Regions from separate parts of the Bacillus sp. SD127 genome, predicted to be linked through region 2. Evidence: predicted binding sites of a transcription regulator. Region 2 holds the regulator's gene; the other holds the start of a gene.

Region 1 (10,027 bases), 800 kb from region 2:
ACTGGTCAGGATGGACAACCGTTTCCTGGCTTCTCGGCTCACAGCTCGTCATGTTTTTGATCTATCTCTGCTTCAGCAAATACGCGCCTAAAGAAGACGTCAGCCTGGCCCAGCAGCTGAAATCAGCCTGGTGGCTCGTCGGATTTTATGTCATGATGCTGATTTTTTCCTATATCGGCTCTTTCGGGCATGGCTTAGGCATTATCAGCAATCCCGTCGATCTCATATTGGTTGCCATCGGCTCGCTTGCGATTTACTATTGGGCAAAGTATACCGGGCTCCCGAAAGCCGCGATAGATTATGATAAATAAGAAGCAGGAGTTTCTCTTGCTTCTTTTTTCGCTTTACAAACACCATCACTTAAGATAAAATGAATGATAGTCAGTCATTACAGGAGGTGTTCCCCGTGCCAAAACAAACATCAGGAAAATATGAAAAGATTCTGCAGGCGGCGATTGAAGTCATTTCGGAAAAGGGACTCGATAAAGCCTCCATCTCAGAGATCGTAAAAAGAGCCGGCACTGCCCAAGGAACGTTTTATTTATATTTTTCATCCAAAAATGCTCTGATTCCGGCCATTGCGGAAAACCTTCTCACTCATACGCTGGAGCAAATCAAAGGAAGACTGAATGGCGAGGAAGATTTTTGGACCGTCTTACAAACCTTAATTGATGAGACGTTTCACATCACAGAGCGCCATAAAGATATTATTGTCCTCTGCTATTCGGGGCTTGCCATCGACCATTCCATGGAAAAATGGGAGACCATTTATCAGCCTTATTATTCCTGGCTTGAGAACATCATCAACAAGGCGATCGACAGCCAAGATGTGATCGAAGGCATCAATGCAAAGTGGACGGCAAGAACCATCATCAATTTGGTTGAGAACACAGCAGAACGGTTTTATATCGGGTTTGAACAAGATGAAAACCTTGAAGTATCTAAAAAAGAAATTTTCACATTCTTAAAACGGAGCTTAGGTAAAGCTTAAAAAATGACTGGGTGACACCGCTCATTTTTTAATGCCTAAAAATGACTGACGTTCATTCACAAAAAGAGGTGTTACTGTTGTATTGGGTACTTGTTTTGATAGCAGGGCTTCTAGAAGTGGTTTGGGCCTCCTCCCTCAAACATGCGGATTCGCTTTTTGATTGGATTATCGTTTTTCTATTAATAGCGATAAGCTTTATACTGTTAATCCGCTCTTATCGAAAAATTCCTATGGCCGCGGCGTATACCGTATTTGTCGGAATTGGAACGGTCGGAACCTACACGACCGGGATCTTCTTAGGCGAATCCTTCTCAGCAGCGCAAATCTTCTTTTTGATGCTGCTGCTAGCCGGTATTTTAGGAATGAAGCTTTTCACAAAAGAAAATAAAACTCAGCCGAGAGGTGAAAAATAATGGCGTGGTTTTTATTATTCATTGCGGGTATAGAAGAAATTATAGCTGCCATCGCCATGAAATATATAGACGGCACAAAGAAAAAATGGCCGATTATTGTGATGACTGCCGGATTTGCTTTATCTTTTTACTGTCTATCACAGGCCATGCAAGTCCTGCCTTCCGGTGTTGCTTATGCCGTCTGGACCGGTATAGGCAGCATAGGCGTAACAGCAGTCAGCCTGATTTGGTTTAAGGAACGGTTTCAGCTTTCTCAGCTGATTTCTCTTTGCCTGATACTTGCCGGCGTCATCGGCCTGCGTCTTACGTCTTAGATCATAAAAGGCATATACAGAAAGCTGTATATGCCTTTTATCTTTTACTCATCATCTTGATGTTTATGAAGATGAAGCGGCGGCGGGATGAGCCAGCCTTTGTTTTTCAGCAGCCTTAAGTATTTTGCCCCTGTTGCCGCCTTGGTCATATGAAATTGCCCAAACATCATGGCGATGTCTTCGCGAATCGACTGCCCCATAATTTTGCTGCATGTCACAAGACCGGCTGCATTTTGCGCCGCTGCAGATGCGGCCACATCCGGATCGAGAAACCGTGCGCCCGGCGGAATGTCGTTAAGATCTGCATCCGGCGGCTCAGGAGAAGCGGGCGGAAGCCCCACGCCATTTTCTTTCAGGATATTGCTGACCTGTTTGATTTCATCTTGGCATTTCTCGATGGACTCACGAAGCAGCTTCTTTAAATCGCCATCACCAACATGATGCAATAACATCTGGTAATTGCCGATCATTTTATTTCCCGCCATCACATAACTCCACAAACTGAATACCTCACCGTAATGCATCGGTTCTTCCTGCGGGTTTCCGCTTAAAATACCCATGTTCATCCTCCTTGCAAATTCATATCGTACATCTCATAACGTGCCCGAGAGGAGGAATATTTATGTTTCAGCGGGGAATTTTTATAAAACAAAAAAAGACAAAAGCGCCAAAATGCCAAGCCCTTGTCTTTCCTGTTGTTCTATTGGACGCGCTCGGAGGGATTCGCCCCCCGACAGACGTGGTACCGGAAACCATTCAAATGCTTTTGTAGTATGAGTTATTGATTCCATCTATTTTTTAATTAAAGTTATAAACTCAGGGGGTTTTATTTTCGAAACGAATTAATTTTTAACGAGCTGTCGGGATGCTTTGTGGAAAACAAAATAAATTTTCGGGATCATATTTCGCTTTTATTTTTCGAAGCCTTGCAAAGTTTGCACCATAATATTCTTTTCCGAAATTTTCAATGTTTTGATCTGGAACATTAACATATGAACCTGCTACATATGGTTGCATCAGCTGACGTACTCTTTCAACTGAGGCAAGGTTTGAAGCTTCTTGTGATTTATTTTGCCAACTAGCCGTCCATTCCGTATAAAACAGTGGATGGCGCCAAAAAAAGGCTGTTTCGTCTTTAGGTACTCTTCTTATAGCCCCCCCCCAATTTATAAAAAAGAAATTGGAGTCTGCTCCAGTGGCCTCTTCCAAGAATTTTCTCATGATTGAAATGGGTTCGTCAGGCCAAAGATCATGTCCCCAGGCTGAGGAGAATTTAACACTCTGATCATTTCTGCCAGGGATGGGTTCGTCAGGGTCTAAGAAATCTATAGCATCTGGATAGGATAATGTTTTGATATCTGCTCGTGTTGGAGTTCCAGCATTTAATAAAGGATTTAATAATTTAATCAATTCATTTTTTGGACCGAGGAAAATTCCTTCTGCATGACACAAACCATTTATTTTGCTGTAAATTTCAAGGTAGCATCCTAATCGTTCATCTACAAACGGTGCCCATTTCTGCCAGGCTTTAAAAACCGTCTCCAATTGTTCCCATGGCCAAATAATATTGAAGACAGTTGCTGTTTTAGGGGCACTATGAACTTTGAAAGTATATTGGGTATTATATCCAAAATTCCCTCCGCCGCCACCTCTAGAAGCCCATAGTAAATCCTCATTGCAAGATTGATTTGCATGAATAATTCTGCCTTTTGCATCTACCGTTTTCAGTGCGAGAAGGTTATCACTTATAAGGCCAATCGATCGTGAGACTACTCCAAATCCACCGCCCATCGTAATTCCTCCGATTCCAACTGTTGGACTGTCTCCAAACGGAGCCATAAAACCATCTCGAGCTAATCCTTTTACAAGCGGGCCAACATGAATGCCAGTTTGAACGGTTGCAATCGCGTTTTCTTCATCTAAGAAAACTTTATTCATGTCACTCACATCAATAACAATTCCTCCACTTACTACTGAAAGGTTCTTATCTAGAGCATGGCGACCACTTCTGACACGTAAGGGCACATTATTCTCACGAGCCCATTTAATAGCATTACTTACATCGTATGAATCTTGTGCAAAAACAAAGACAAGAGGATAGACATCAACATAAGGGTTCCAATTCTTAACTGCCTGTGTATAGCCGGGGTCCCCTTTGAAGATTACACGCCCTGTTAACTGTGTTGATCCCATATATTTCACTCCCAATAAAATTTGATTCCGATATCAGCATATGTAGGATCCGGATAAATTCTTAGACAAATTTTCTACGAACTTAAAAACATACAAAAAAGACAAGAGGGGCAAAATGCCAAACCCTTGTCTTTCCTGTTGTTCTATTGGACGCGCTCGGAGGGATTCGAACCCCCGGCAGACGTGGTACCGGAAACCACCGCTCTATCCAACTGAGCTACGAGCGCATATTGACATATTTTCACTTCGTGATGATAACGTCAGCATAACTCATTATACCGCATTTCAGCCGAAATAACAACCCTCTATTTTAAAGGGCTGTTTTTTTAAGAAGACACATCATCTTCTTTCCGAAGCTCACATACGATGGTTTGAACCGTTGTATTTTTGGGGAAAATGGGAAAAAGAGAAGAGTTTGCATGTCAAGCCAGCTTTTTGTTTGACCTTTATTGACCAAAAATGTATCATGTAACTACATACTTACCTAAAAGGTGAAGGAGGAGCATTATGAATTTAATACCTACAGTCATTGAACAAACGAACCGCGGGGAAAGAGCGTATGACATTTATTCTCGTCTATTAAAGGATCGTATCATCATGCTTGGATCTGCGATTGATGACAACGTTGCGAACTCCATCGTGTCACAGCTTTTATTCTTAGAAGCGGAAGACCCTGAAAAAGATATTTCCATTTACATCAACAGCCCGGGCGGCTCTATCACGGCTGGTATGGCGATCTATGATACCATGCAGTTTATTAAGCCGAAGGTATCTACAATTTGTATCGGTATGGCTGCGTCAATGGGCGCGTTCTTGCTTGCTGCCGGAGAAAAAGGCAAACGCTATGCGCTTCCGAACAGTGAAGTTATGATTCACCAACCTCTTGGCGGTGCGCAAGGTCAGGCAACGGAAATTGAAATTGCCGCGAAACGTATTCTCTTGCTTCGCGACAAATTAAACAAAGTGCTTGCTGAACGTACTGGCCAGCCGCTTGAAGTGATCGAACGCGACACAGACCGCGATAACTTCAAGTCTGCTGAAGAAGCGCTTGAATACGGCCTGATTGACAAAATTCTGACTCGCAACACAGAAGAGCAAAAGTAAAACGAGAAGAGCCTTCCTTTCGGAGGGCTCTTTTTTAAATTTCTGTCCACTTTTTCTCTAAAATCGGATATGAGTAGTTCTTCATTTGCTCAACTAACTCATCGGGCCGTGAAGAGCTGTGGATCAGTTTAAGATGAGAGTCGTTAGAAAATCCTTCCTGAATGCTGTATTTGACCATTTTCATCATCGGCTCAAAATACCCGTTCACATTGTAAAGTCCGATCGGCTTTTGATGAATGCCGATCTGCGCCCAGCAAAGCACTTCAAATAATTCTTCATATGTACCGAAACCGCCCGGCATGGCGATATAGCCGTCAGCCAGTTCGCTCATTTTTGCCTTCCGTTCGTGCATGCCGTTGACTTCAATCAGCTCTGTCAGATTTTGATGGACAACCTCTCCGCTGAACAGGCCGCTTGGCATCACGCCAATTGCAGTGCCGCCGTTTTCCATTAACGTATCGGCAATCGCGCCCATCAACCCTACACGAGAGCCCCCGTATACCAGGCCGATTCCCTGCTCTGCCATATACATGCCAAGCTCTGTCGCTTTTCTTTTATACGCTTCATTTCCCCCCGGGTTTGAGCCCGCAAATACACAAATTGTTTTCATCTCGTCATCTCCGCATCTATATATCGTGTTAACATTCAAAAAACACACTATATATTGTCCCATCTTCATGTGATAATATCAATATGAAATACATAAAGAATGCAGGAGTGATGATGTTGCAGCTGGCTGATGCTGAAAAATGGATGAAAGAGTTTTACGAAAAAAGGGGCTGGACGGAATACGGACCGTTTATTCGAGTGGGGTTTTTAATGGAGGAAGCCGGAGAGCTGGCACGGGCTGTCAGAGCATATGAAATCGGCAGAGACCGGCCGGATGAGAAAGAATCGACACGAGCTGAGCAAAAACAAGAATTGATTGAAGAAATGGGAGACGTCATCGGAAATATCGCCATCCTTGCTGATATGTACGGCGTTTCTTTAGAAGACGTGATGAAAACCCACCAAGAAAAACTGACAAAGCGATTTGAGCATGCATAAAAAAAAAACGGCCGTTAGTCGGCCGTTTTTTCATCCTGTGATTTCATCATGATGATCAAAGAAATGCTGCTTTCCTATTTTGTGAAAGAGGCCTGTTTTATGCAGGAGCTCTTTAGGTTGAGACTGCAGCCCTACGATCATCAGCTTTCCGTTGTGGCGCTTAATTCTGTTCATGATGTTCACAAGCACCGCTTCTGCGGACGTATCCATGTAATGCACTTTATTCATGAGTAAAATCAGGGTCTTCGGCTTTTTCTGTACATGCTCTAACAATGACGATTCAAGCGAATCAATCGATCCGAAAAACAGCGGTCCTTCTATGGAGTACATGCTGACAGAAGGATCTGTCCCCTGCTCCCTCTTAGCCGCTTTCGCAAGAGCTGGATGAGACTCCTGATTGTGAATACGGGTCGCTTCACTCATTCTTCTGATGAAGAACACAAATGCGAGTAGCAATCCGGTCGCCACACCGACGATTAAATCAAACAGAACCGTCAGGGCAAAGGTAGCGGCTAAAATGAAGGAATCGGCGTTTTTCAATCTCAGCATGTTTGCGACTTCCTTCCGCTCACTCATATTCCATGCGACAACCATCAATATCGGCGCCATACTTGCAAGCGGAACGTGGGAAGCATAAGGCGCGAATACAAGCAGTACAAGAAGAACCACGACGCCGTGAACGACACCTGAGACAGGCGAAACCGCTCCGTTTTTAATATTGGTTGCCGTCCGCGCAATCGCTCCGGTAGCCGGGATTCCGCCAAACAGCGGCGCGGCCATATTCGCAATCCCCTGGCCGACAAGCTCTTTGTTGCTGTCGTGCTTTGACCCTTTCATATTATCGGCAACCATCGCGGATAATATTGACTCGAGGCCGCCAAGAAGCGCGATGACAAGCGCTGCCGGAAACAGCATGACCATTTTATCTATTGTCAGCTCCGGAAACTGAAATTCAGGCAAATGGCGAGGAATATCTCCATAGGTTGAGCCAATCGTTGCCATGCGGTCAGGGAAAAACACAACCGCAACAAGCGTAGAAATGAGAAGAGCCAATAAAGCTCCGGGTACTTTTGGCATCACTTTGGCGGATACAAGCAAAATGACAAGTCCGATGACTGCTGTCAAAATGGCATATCCGTTAAAGGTGCCGAGCTTCTGTGCAATTTCAAACATGTTGTGATGAAAGTTCTCATGTTTTTCTACGTTTTTCAAACCGAGAAAATTAGCGATTTGTTCAGTGAAGATTAACACGGCGATTCCAGCCGTAAACCCGACGATAACTGGCTTCGGCACATACTTCATAATTTTGCCGAGCTTAAACAATCCGAACAGCACCAGCATGACGCCTGCCATAAATCCCGCTATCAGCAGATTTTCCAGCCCGTACTGCATCACAATACCGAATAAAATCGGGACAAACGCGCCAGTCGGACCGCCAATTTGATATTTAGATCCCCCGAACAAAGAAATACAGATCCCCGCCACGACAACAGTATACAGCCCGTATTCAGGCTCGACTCCCGAGGCAATGGCAAACGCCATCCCTAAAGGAATTGCCACGACTCCTACTACGATACCTGCAATGAGGTCTTTCTGAAATTTCTGCAAATTGTATCCCTTGAATCTCCCAGAGAATCGCATATTTTGTTAAAACCTCCCTTATGAATTAGTCTTTATGAACTCAGTTTCATAACCGTTAATCACGACATCAAGTTTGCCTGTCTCCGGGTGTATCACAAGCCCGTGAACCGGCAGCTTTTTTGGCAGCAGCGGATGATTCTTGATCAGATTGACACTGTGGGAAACGCTTTCTTCCACACTGTGAAAGCCGGTCAGCCAAGTTTTTAAGTCTAATCCGGCGCTATCAAGCAAACTCAGACAGCTTGCTTCTACCCCACGTTCCTTTGCTTTTTCAAGAATCGAGGCCGCATTCAGGCCTGACATCCCGCATTCATGGTGGCCGATAATGCAAACCTCTTCAGCCTGCAATTCATAAATGGCGACCAATATGCTGCGCATGACACTTCCAAATGGGTGAGAAACGATGGCTCCCGCGTTTTTTACAATCTTAGCGTCGCCGTTTTTAAGCCCCATTGCTTGCGGAAGAAGTTCTGTGAGTCTTGTATCCATACAGGTAACAATAACGAGCTTTTTTGAAGGGAATTTTGTCGTTTTGTAGGGTTCGTACTTCTTCTCTCTGACAAACTGCTGATTGTGTTCCAAAATTGATGTTAAAGAAACCATTCTAATTCATCTCCCATCCATATGATTTTGCAAGCCTTCTTACCCAGCTTACAGTAAGGAATTATAGCATAGGAACAGGCCGCGAAAAGGCTTTCAACAAAAGACGATCTAATTGGACTGTAAAATAAAAACTCAAAAATTTATATCTTTCAAAGATAATAAAATTTATATTTATTGAATCCTATAATCCAGGTTCTGCTGGTATTTTGGTGATTTGTCTGACAAAAAATATAGGCGAATTCAGATAATTAAAAAACTTATTTAAGCAGAGGCTGCTATTTTTTCATTCATCACGATCATTTTAAGTTCAAAAGAACCAGAAATTTTAACAAACGCAGCAATATTTCTAACTTCTATTTCTTTCCGATATAATAAAATAGACAACAGCCATAAAGGGGGAGCCTTGTTGAAACCATTTGTATTTATCACCAAACCGATTCCTGAAGAGATTGAAAACATGATCAGTGAGCATTGCCGCTATGAGATATGGCAGGAGGATACACTTCCGCAAGAGGTGCTATTCGAAAAAATGAAAGATGCTGAAGGGCTTTTAACTACTGGAACATCTGGGCCGTCCATCAACAGCGAGCTGCTTGAACATGCTCCTAAGCTGAAGGTCGTCAGCAATCAATCCGTCGGCTACGATAATTTTGATATAGAAGCGATGAAAGAAAAAAGCGTCGTCGGCACTCATACGCCTTATACACTGGATGACACAGTGGCCGATCTGGCCTTTTCTTTAATTCTATCATCGGCCAGACGTGTTGCTGAACTGGACCGTTTCGTCCGGGCCGGTAAATGGGGTACGGTTGAAGAAGAAGACCTTTTCGGCATTGACGTCCATCATCAAACATTAGGCATTATCGGCATGGGCAGAATCGGCGAGCAAGCGGCCAGACGCGCCAAATTCGGTTTCGATATGGACGTGCTTTATCATAACCGCCATCGCAAACAAGAAACTGAAGAAAGCATCGGCGTCAAATACGCTGAGCTTGACACACTGCTGGAGCAATCAGATTTTGTTCTGCTGATTACTCCGCTGACTGACGAAACGTATCACATGATCGGGGAACGTGAATTTAAACTGATGAAGGATTCCGCAATTTTCGTCAATATTTCCCGGGGAAAGACGGTTGATGAAAAAGCCCTCATCCGCGCTCTTCAAGAAGGCTGGATTCGCGGTGCCGGTTTAGACGTGTACGAAGAAGAACCTGTTGCAAAAGACAACCCGCTCTTGCAGCTCGATAATGTCACCCTACTGCCGCATATTGGCTCAGCAACAGCTAAAGTGCGTTTCAATATGTGTAAACAGGCCGCTGAAAACATGATCGCAGCTATCAAAGGGGAAACACCGAAAAATCTGACAAGAGAATTTCAGTAAATTAAAAAATCCGGTCTGATGAAGACCGGATTTCATATTACATATGCTGGAGAACAGCACGCTTATAAATATGACGAGTGACGATATAATAAACAGCCTGGAACACAAAATAAATGAAGATGACAATCACGGCCTCAAGAAATAAGTTAGCATTCAGCATGTTGCTTAACGCCACATACGCAAAACCGGCGTGAATCGTGCCCGCGATAAACGGGATGAAGAACAAAAATCCAATCTGTCTTCCAAGGATGGAGTGAATCTCTTTGTCCGTAATCCCCATTCTCTTTAATGCTAACACTTGCACTCTCGTATCTTCTATTTCAGTAAACATCCGCAAATA
Region 2 (10,027 bases):
GTACATTCTCTTACCTGTGACACACTGCCGGGAGCCGAGGTGATATCGCTTTGATAGACCGTTTGAATAGAGTCAACAACCACAAACGCTGGATTCATCTCTTCTATAGCAGACGAAATATACTCCATATCGGTTTCGGATAAAACATGCAGTGAGGGATTATTTATGCCCAGACGGTCTGCTCTTAATTTCGTTTGTTTTACCGATTCTTCTCCTGAAATGTACAGAACATGACGTGTTGAACCAGATAACTGAGCGGATACTTGCAGTAATAAGGTCGATTTTCCGATGCCGGGGTCCCCGCCAATTAAAACAAGTGAGCCCTTCACCACACCGCCGCCGAGCACTCTGTTAAACTCGCCGAGCTGTGTTTTAACCCGGGGTTCTTCTGATGTTTCGATTGATGTTATGGGGGAAGGTTTCTGTACGGTTTGAACAGAATGAGAAAAAGCCGCTCTCCGATTGGCCGGTGCTTTTTTAATCATTTCTTCCACCATTGTATTCCAAGCACCGCAGCCCGGACATTTCCCCATCCATTTTGGAGACTCGTAGCCGCAGGATTGGCAGATGAATTTGGATTTTGTTTTAGCCATAAATAGTGTAAGACCTCTCCCTTGTTCTATTTCTTGATACGAAATTGAGGCATACACTTACATGCTGTATGCCTCTTTTTCGTCTTCTATATTAATTCGTTTTAGCTGTCGTTTTTACGACAAATTCGCCATCTTCTACATCAAGAACGATATGGTGCCCTTTATGAATGTTACCTCTGAGCAGCTCTTCAGATAAACGATCCTCCACATGTTTTTGAATGGCTCTTCTGAGCGGGCGGGCACCGTATTCAAGGTCCACGCCCTCTTCCGCGACTTTTGCTTTCGCAGCTTCCGTCAATTCAATAGAAAGATCCTGTTCTTTAAGACGTTTCGTTAATTGATCAGACATCAATGACACGATTTCAGCCAGATGTTTTTTCTCGAGTGAATGGAAGACGATAATTTCATCAATACGGTTGATGAATTCCGGTCTGAACGCACGTTTCAGTTCACCCATCACTTTATCCTTCATGTCTTTATGATTTTGCGTCTCATCCTGAACGTTGAAGCCGACATATTTGTTGCGTTTCAGCTCACTTGCTCCGACGTTTGACGTCATGATCAGAATCGTGTTGCGGAAATCAACTGTACGGCCTTTAGAATCAGTCAATCGTCCGTCCTCAAGTACTTGAAGGAGGATATTGAAGACGTCAGGGTGCGCTTTCTCAATCTCATCAAGAAGCACAACAGAGTATGGTTTTCTTCTTACCTTCTCTGTTAATTGGCCGCCCTCATCGTATCCCACATACCCTGGAGGTGAACCTACAAGTCTAGAAGTCGAGTGTTTTTCCATGTATTCAGACATATCAATTCTGATCATGGCTTCTTCATCACCGAAGATAGACTCAGCAAGTGCCCGTGCAAGCTCCGTTTTACCTACACCTGTAGGGCCTAAGAAAATGAATGAGCCGATTGGGCGTTTAGGGTCTTTTAGCCCTGCTCTTGCACGTCTGACCGCTTTAGCAACGGCTACAACAGCTTCATCTTGGCCGATGACACGGGAATGAAGAATGCTCTCCATATTAAGAAGCTTATCAGTTTCAGTTTGAGCGATTTTTGATACAGGCACCCCAGTCCAGCTGGATACAACCATCGCAATATCATCCACAGAAACCTCTGAGTTTTCCTGTCCCTGCTTCTCTTTCCATGATTTTTTCGTATCTTCCACTTGTTCACGCAAACGCTGTTCCGTATCACGCAAGGAAGCCGCTTTTTCAAATTCTTGGCTTTGCACCGCAGCATCCTTCTCTTTACGAACTTCATCAAGTTTCTGTTCAAGCTCTTTTAAATTAGGAGGCGTTGTAAAGGAACGCAATCTGACCTTTGAACCCGCTTCATCGATCAAGTCAATAGCTTTATCCGGAAGGAAACGGTCAGAGATATATCTGTCAGAAAGCTTAACCGCAGCCTCAATGGCTTCATCAGTGATAGAAACGCGGTGGTGGGCTTCATATCGGTCACGCAAGCCTTTTAGGATTTGAATGCTTTCGTCTACAGACGGCTGATCAACCTGGATTGGCTGAAAACGGCGTTCCAGAGCTGCATCTTTTTCAATATATTTACGGTACTCATCAAGAGTTGTCGCACCGATGCACTGAAGTTCTCCGCGAGCAAGTGAAGGTTTCAAAATGTTTGATGCATCAATGGCACCTTCTGCTCCGCCCGCTCCGATTAGTGTATGGAGCTCATCAATGAATAGAATGATATTTCCTGCCTGACGGATTTCATCCATCACTTTTTTCAAGCGGTCCTCAAATTCACCGCGATATTTCGTACCGGCAACAACTGTTCCCATGTCTAATGTCATAACGCGTTTATCCCGTAAAATTTCGGGAACTTCATTATTGATAATTTGCTGTGCAAGACCTTCTGCGATAGCCGTTTTCCCTACGCCCGGTTCCCCAATCAGAACAGGATTGTTTTTCGTTCTGCGGCTCAGCACTTCAATGACACGCTGAATTTCTTTGCTTCTGCCGATAACCGGATCAAGGCTGTCTTCCTTCGCAATCGCTGTTAAATCTCTTGCCAGGCTATCTAGTGTAGGCGTATTCGCATTGCTGTTTGTTCCAGCCGCTGATGAACCTGTTTCATTACTTCCAAGAAGCTGAAGCACTTGCTGTCTTGCTTTATTCAAGCTGACTCCGAGATTGTTAAGCACTCTCGCAGCCACACCTTCACCTTCGCGAATAAGTCCAAGAAGAATATGCTCTGTTCCCACATAAGAATGGCCGAGTTTTCTGGCCTCATCCATTGATAGCTCAATGACTTTTTTAGCTCTCGGAGTATAATGAATCGTTTGAGACATTTCCTGTCCGCGCCCAATTAAGCTCTCAACTTCTTTTTGGATTTTATCTGAACCAAGTCCAAGCGCTTGAAGTGCTTTAGCAGCGATGCCCTCTCCTTCTCGCACCAGTCCTAATAAAATATGCTCAGTGCCGATATTATTATGACCTAAACGAAGTGCTTCTTCCTGTGCAAGCGCCAGTACCTTTTGAGCTCGTTCTGTAAATCTTCCAAACATCATATCGATTCATCCTCCTGTCTATTCCCATTCATTTCTAAGTGAAGCCGTTCTCTGATAAGAGACGCTCTTCGTATATCTCTTTCGTTCGGACGCAAAGCGCCTCCCGAGTACTGCTGTAAAAATCCCGGCTGTGTTAAAATCATCAGTTCATTAAGTATATTGCTTGAAAGTCCTTTTATAATGCCTAGGTCTATACCCAACCGAACATCTGAAAGACACTTTGCAGTTTCTTTCGATTCTATCATTCGGCAATTGGACAAGACTCCATAGGATCGATACACACGATCCTCAAGCTCAATCTTAGAGGTTTGGTAAAGCGCTTCTCGGGCAGATCGTTCCTGTTCAATCAGTTGGGCAGCTACGCTGTTAAGGTCATCGACAATATCCTGCTCCGACTTTCCAAGCGTGATTTGATTTGAAATTTGAAAGATATTTCCTACTGCTTCGCTGCCTTCCCCATAAATTCCTCTAACAACTAAGCCTAATTGATTAATAGCCGGTATAATTCGATTTATTTGCCTAGTTAAAACCAGTGCCGGAAGATGCATCATGACTGAAGCCCTTAAGCCCGTACCTACATTTGTAGGACAGCTGGTTAAGTAACCCCTTTGCTCACTAAATGCATAATCAACCTTTTCCTCAATCCAGTCATCAACTTGGTTTGCGGCTTTCATTGCTTGCGGAAGCTGAAATCCTGGGAAAAGACACTGAATTCTTATGTGGTCCTCCTCATTCAACATGACGCTTACTTCCTCATTTTCAGAAAGCAAACAGCCGCCAAAAGGAGACTCTGTCAAATTAGGGCTGATGAGATGCTTTTCAACAAGCACCCGTTTTTCTAAAGGCTGTGCGTCGTTCATTCTGATCAAAAGGAATTTGCCGACACCGGGAATTTCTTGTTCTGAAAACTGTTCTTCAAACTGTTGTAAGATGGATGAGGCTTCTTCATTGGAATATCGCGTAGGGAACCGAATATTTTCAAAGTTCCTAGCTAAACGTATGCGGCTGCTGAGTACAATGTCACTTTCAGGGCCTTTCTGCTTCATCCAACTGCTTAATGCGTCCTGAATAAAATGCTTTAGCGACATTACCCCTGTTCCTCCTCACTATCTGTACTTTTGAGTGACTGTTCTAATGAACGAATTTGATCTCTCACATGGGCTGCATTTTCAAATTCTTCTTGTTGTATTAAAGCTTCTAATTCTTTTTTCAGCATTTCGATCTGTCGTCTGACATGCAGGTTGCCGCCTATACGTTTCGGTATTTTCCCGCCATGCACAGTGTTTCCGCTGTGAACTTTGCGTAAGATCGGTGTAATGTTGCTATGAAATGTTTTATAACATTCGGCACAGCCAAATCGGCCGGTTTTTCTAAATTGCTGAAATGTCATTCCGCACTTCGGACAAGCAGATATTTGCTCGGAATGGCTGAACATTTGAGTTCCAGCATTCTGAAATGAAGAATCCATGTTCAGTAAACCTGATAGTAAATTATGAATAGAGAAACCATGACTTGCACTTATACCATATGAATCGCTATGTTCTTTTGCACATTGTTCGCAGATGTGAACCTCTTTTTTCTCTCCGTTAACAACCTTTGTAAAGTGAAAAGTGGCTGGTCTCTCATTGCACTCTTGACAAATCAATCTTTTCACCCGCTTATTTTAATTTTAAAGCGGTCAGCATAGCTTTCATCATTCTCGCTCTTAATTCATCACGTTCAGGCAAATCAATGTACAGTACTGAGCGATCCATCACGCTGACCATCATTTTTGCTTCTCTTTCAGAGATCACCTTGTCTTCTAATAGCCTTAAAATAATGTCATCAGAGGCTGCTTGAGACAAATGGGTATTAATTTGAGAAATAATATTATTGATTAGGACAACTTCATTATTCATTTTAATTTTAATGATTCTGATGTAACCGCCGCCCCCGCGTTTGCTCTCAACAATATATCCTCTCTCGCTTGTAAATCTGGTGTTGATGACATAATTTATTTGGGAAGGAACACATTGAAATTTATCTGCAATTTCACTACGTTTAATTTCTAGAATTTCCTTGCCATTTTGATCTAACACTTGTTTCAAGTACTGTTCAATGATGTCAGAAATATTATGTCCCACTCAACCCCCTCCTTTATTGACTTTGACTATATTTGACTTTAATCTTACTATAAGGTGTTTTTCGAGAATTTTCAACTTTCTCGCTCTATCTTAAGTATTTCCATTTTCTAAATCCATAAAACCTGATTATTCACTTAAAATTTCTCTGTGAAGTTATTATATTATATAACTAAATGAAATTTTATGATACCAATAAGCAGAATGCAAAAAAGGGCAGCTCATATGAGCTGCCCTTTTGTTAATTGCTTGGCGGCGTCCTACTCTCACAGGGGGAAACCCCCGACTACCATCGGCGCTGAAGAGCTTAACTTCCGTGTTCGGCATGGGAACGGGTGTGACCTCTTCGCTATCGCCACCAAACAATTGAGAGTGTTCTCTCAAAACTAGATAACAGGTGTGACATCATTAGAAATTAGGTTAAGTCCTCGATCGATTAGTATCTGTCAGCTCCATGTGTCGCCACACTTCCACCTCAGACCTATCAACCTGATCATCTTTCAGGGATCTTACTTCCTTGCGGAATGGGAAATCTCATCTTGAGGGGGGCTTCATGCTTAGATGCTTTCAGCACTTATCCCGTCCGCACATAGCTACCCAGCGATGCCCTTGGCAGAACAACTGGTACACCAGCGGTGCGTCCATCCCGGTCCTCTCGTACTAAGGACAGCTCCTCTCAAATTTCCTGCGCCCGCGACGGATAGGGACCGAACTGTCTCACGACGTTCTGAACCCAGCTCGCGTACCGCTTTAATGGGCGAACAGCCCAACCCTTGGGACCGACTACAGCCCCAGGATGCGATGAGCCGACATCGAGGTGCCAAACCTCCCCGTCGATGTGGACTCTTGGGGGAGATAAGCCTGTTATCCCCGGGGTAGCTTTTATCCGTTGAGCGATGGCCCTTCCATGCGGAACCACCGGATCACTAAGCCCGACTTTCGTCCCTGCTCGACTTGTAGGTCTCGCAGTCAAGCTCCCTTGTGCCTTTACACTCTGCGAATGATTTCCAACCATTCTGAGGGAACCTTTGGGCGCCTCCGTTACCTTTTAGGAGGCGACCGCCCCAGTCAAACTGCCCACCTGACACTGTCTCCCCGCCCGATAAGGGCGGCGGGTTAGAAGGTCAATACAGCCAGGGTAGTATCCCACCGATGCCTCCACCGAAGCTGGCGCTCCGGTTTCCAAGGCTCCTACCTATCCTGTACAAGCTGTACCAACATTCAATATCAGGCTGCAGTAAAGCTCCACGGGGTCTTTCCGTCCTGTCGCGGGTAACCTGCATCTTCACAGGTACTATAATTTCACCGAGTCTCTCGTTGAGACAGTGCCCAGATCGTTGCGCCTTTCGTGCGGGTCGGAACTTACCCGACAAGGAATTTCGCTACCTTAGGACCGTTATAGTTACGGCCGCCGTTTACTGGGGCTTCAATTCGCACCTTCGCTTACGCTAAGCGCTCCTCTTAACCTTCCAGCACCGGGCAGGCGTCAGCCCCTATACTTCGCCTTACGGCTTCGCAGAGACCTGTGTTTTTGCTAAACAGTCGCCTGGGCCTATTCACTGCGGCTCTCTCGGGCTTGCACCCTAACAGAGCACCCCTTCTCCCGAAGTTACGGGGTCATTTTGCCGAGTTCCTTAACGAGAGTTCTCTCGATCACCTTAGGATTCTCTCCTCGCCTACCTGTGTCGGTTTGCGGTACGGGCACCTCTCACCTCGCTAGAGGCTTTTCTTGGCAGTGTGGAATCAGGAACTTCGCTACTATATTTCGCTCGCCATCACAGCTCAGCCTTATGGGAAACGGATTTGCCTATTTCCCAGCCTAACTGCTTGGACGCGGATATCCAATACCGCGCTTACCCTATCCTCCTGCGTCCCCCCATTGCTCAAATGGTGAGGAGGTGGTACAGGAATATCAACCTGTTGTCCATCGCCTACGCCTTTCGGCCTCGGCTTAGGTCCCGACTAACCCTGAGCGGACGAGCCTTCCTCAGGAAACCTTAGGCATTCGGTGGAGGGGATTCTCACCCCTCTTTCGCTACTCATACCGGCATTCTCACTTCTAAGCGCTCCACCAGTCCTTCCGGTCTGGCTTCACAGCCCTTAGAACGCTCTCCTACCACTGTTCGAAGAACAGTCCGCAGCTTCGGTGATACGTTTAGCCCCGGTACATTTTCGGCGCAGAGTCACTCGACCAGTGAGCTATTACGCACTCTTTAAATGGTGGCTGCTTCTAAGCCAACATCCTGGTTGTCTAAGCAACTCCACATCCTTTTCCACTTAACGTATACTTTGGGACCTTAGCTGGCGGTCTGGGCTGTTTCCCTTTCGACTACGGATCTTATCACTCGCAGTCTGACTCCCAAGGATAAGTCATTGGCATTCGGAGTTTGACTGAATTCGGTAACCCGGTAGGGGCCCCTAGTCCAATCAGTGCTCTACCTCCAAGACTCTTACCTTGAGGCTAGCCCTAAAGCTATTTCGGAGAGAACCAGCTATCTCCAGGTTCGATTGGCATTTCACCCCTACCCACACCTCATCCCCGCACTTTTCAACGTGCGTGGGTTCGGGCCTCCATTCAGTGTTACCTGAACTTCACCCTGGACATGGGTAGATCACCTGGTTTCGGGTCTACGACCACGTACTCATGCGCCCTATTCAGACTCGCTTTCGCTGCGGCTCCGCATCTTCTGCTTAACCTTGCACGGGATCGTAACTCGCCGGTTCATTCTACAAAAGGCACGCCATCACCCGTTAACGGGCTCTGACTACTTGTAGGCACACGGTTTCAGGATCTCTTTCACTCCCCTTCCGGGGTGCTTTTCACCTTTCCCTCACGGTACTGGTTCACTATCGGTCACTAGGGAGTATTTAGCCTTGGGAGATGGTCCTCCCGGATTCCGACGGAATTTCACGTGTTCCGCCGTACTCAGGATCCACTCTGGAGAGAACGAAGTTTTGACTACAGGGCTGTTACCTTCTATGGCGGGCCTTTCCAGACCTCTTCATCTACCTCGTTCCTTTGTAACTCCGTATAGAGTGTCCTACAACCCCAAGAGGCAAGCCTCTTGGTTTGGGCTAATCCCGTTTCGCTCGCCGCTACTCAGGGAATCGCATTTGCTTTCTCTTCCTCCGGGTACTTAGATGTTTCAGTTCCCCGGGTCTGCCTTCTCATATCCTATGAATTCAGATATGGATACCACTCCATTACGAGTGGTGGGTTTCCCCATTCGGAAATCTCCGGATCAAAGCTTGCTTACAGCTCCCCGAAGCATATCGGTGTTCGTCCCGTCCTTCATCGGCTCCTAGTGCCAAGGCATCCACCGTGCGCCCTTTCTAACTTAACCGTTAAAAAGAATCACTATGTGATATCTTGTGTTACTAATTGAATGTGATGTCTACTGTTATCTAGTTTTCAAAGAACACGTTTCGAAGGAATGATCCTTCAAAACTAAACAAGACAGGGAACGTTCTGTTTATAAGACCCAAGGTCTTATATTCCGTAAATATCCTTAGAAAGGAGGTGATCCAGCCGCACCTTCCGATACGGCTACCTTGTTACGACTTCACCCCAATCATCTGTCCCACCTTCGGCGGCTGGCTCCATAAAGGTTACCTCACCGACTTCGGGTGTTACAAACTCTCGTGGTGTGACGGGCGGTGTGTACAAGGCCCGGGAACGTATTCACCGCGGCATGCTGATCCGCGATTACTAGCGATTCCAGCTTCACGCAGTCGAGTTGCAGACTGCGATCCGAACTGAGAACAGATTTGTGGGATTGGCTTAACCTCGCGGTTTCGCTGCCCTTTGTTCTGTCCATTGTAGCACGTGTGTAGCCCAGGTCATAAGGGGCATGATGATTTGACGTCATCCCCACCTTCCTCCGGTTTGTCACCGGCAGTCACCTTAGAGTGCCCAACTGAATGCTGGCAACTAAGATCAAGGGTTGCGCTCGTTGCGGGACTTAACCCAACATCTCACGACACGAGCTGACGACAACCATGCACCACCTGTCACTCTGCCCCCGAAGGGGACGTCCTATCTCTAGGATTGTCAGAGGATGTCAAGACCTGGTAAGGTTCTTCGCGTTGCTTCGAATTAAACCACATGCTCCACCGCTTGTGCGGGCCCCCGTCAATTCCTTTGAGTTTCAGTCTTGCGACCGTACTCCCCAGGCGGAGTGCTTAATGCGTTAGCTGCAGCACTAAGGGGCGGAAACCCCCTAACACTTAGCACTCATCGTTTACGGCGTGGACTACCAGGGTATCTAATCCTGTTCGCTCCCCACGCTTTCGCTCCTCAGCGTCAGTTACAGACCAGAGAGTCGCCTTCGCCACTGGTGTTCCTCCACATCTCTACGCATTTCACCGCTACACGTGGAATTCCACTCTCCTCTTCTGCACTCAAGTTCCCCAGTTTCCAATGACCCTCCCCGGTTGAGCCGGGGGCTTTCACATCAGACTTAAGGAACCGCCTGCGAGCCCTTTACGCCCAATAATTCCGGACAACGCTTGCCACCTACGTATTACCGCGGCTGCTGGCACGTAGTTAGCCGTGGCTTTCTGGTTAGGTACCGTCAAGGTACCGCCCTATTCGAACGGTACTTGTTCTTCCCTAACAACAGAGCTTTACGATCCGAAAACCTTCATCACTCACGCGGCGTTGCTCCGTCAGACTTTCGTCCATTGCGGAAGATTCCCTACTGCTGCCTCCCGTAGGAGTCTGGGCCGTGTCTCAGTCCCAGTGTGGCCGATCACCCTCTCAGGTCGGCTACGCATCGTTGCCTTGGTGA

Evidence for each region. Region 2 encodes CtsR, which represses protease genes until heat stress. Its sites were predicted from a motif close to ATGGTCAATAAAGGTCAAACA; they were not measured.
Region 1: clpP (ATP-dependent Clp endopeptidase proteolytic subunit ClpP) is a predicted target of CtsR. The motif match lies at 4,348-4,368, and genes of this name have one in related genera.

The regions. Positions count from the first base shown of each region.
Region 1 covers NZ_CP191226.1:697,211-707,237, reverse strand. The annotation lists gene aspP (aspartate/proton symporter AspP) at 1-311, shown strand, start outside; gene ACQVGS_RS03670 (TetR/AcrR family transcriptional regulator) at 407-991, shown strand; gene ACQVGS_RS03665 (DMT family transporter) at 1,069-1,404, shown strand; gene ACQVGS_RS03660 (DMT family transporter) at 1,404-1,718, shown strand; gene ACQVGS_RS03655 (DUF3231 family protein) at 1,763-2,278, opposite strand; gene ACQVGS_RS03650 (hypothetical protein) at 2,341-2,490, shown strand; gene ACQVGS_RS03645 (FAD-binding oxidoreductase) at 2,568-3,911, opposite strand; tRNA gene ACQVGS_RS03640 (tRNA-Arg) at 4,063-4,138, opposite strand; gene clpP (ATP-dependent Clp endopeptidase proteolytic subunit ClpP) at 4,419-5,015, shown strand; gene ACQVGS_RS03630 (LOG family protein) at 5,050-5,625, opposite strand; gene ACQVGS_RS03625 (MazG nucleotide pyrophosphohydrolase domain-containing protein) at 5,742-6,062, shown strand; gene ACQVGS_RS03620 (SulP family inorganic anion transporter) at 6,093-7,703, opposite strand; gene ACQVGS_RS03615 (beta-class carbonic anhydrase) at 7,722-8,306, opposite strand; gene ACQVGS_RS03610 (2-hydroxyacid dehydrogenase) at 8,710-9,687, shown strand; gene ACQVGS_RS03605 (FtsX-like permease family protein) at 9,725-10,027, opposite strand, start outside.
Region 2 covers NZ_CP191226.1:4,161,352-4,171,378, forward strand. The annotation lists gene radA (DNA repair protein RadA) at 1-593, opposite strand, end outside; gene clpC (ATP-dependent protease ATP-binding subunit ClpC) at 685-3,117, opposite strand; gene mcsB (protein-arginine kinase McsB) at 3,114-4,205, opposite strand; gene mcsA (protein-arginine kinase activator protein McsA) at 4,205-4,762, opposite strand; gene ctsR (transcriptional regulator CtsR) at 4,776-5,240, opposite strand; rRNA gene rrf (5S ribosomal RNA) at 5,485-5,600, opposite strand; rRNA gene ACQVGS_RS21610 (23S ribosomal RNA) at 5,654-8,581, opposite strand; rRNA gene ACQVGS_RS21615 (16S ribosomal RNA) at 8,751-10,027, opposite strand, start outside.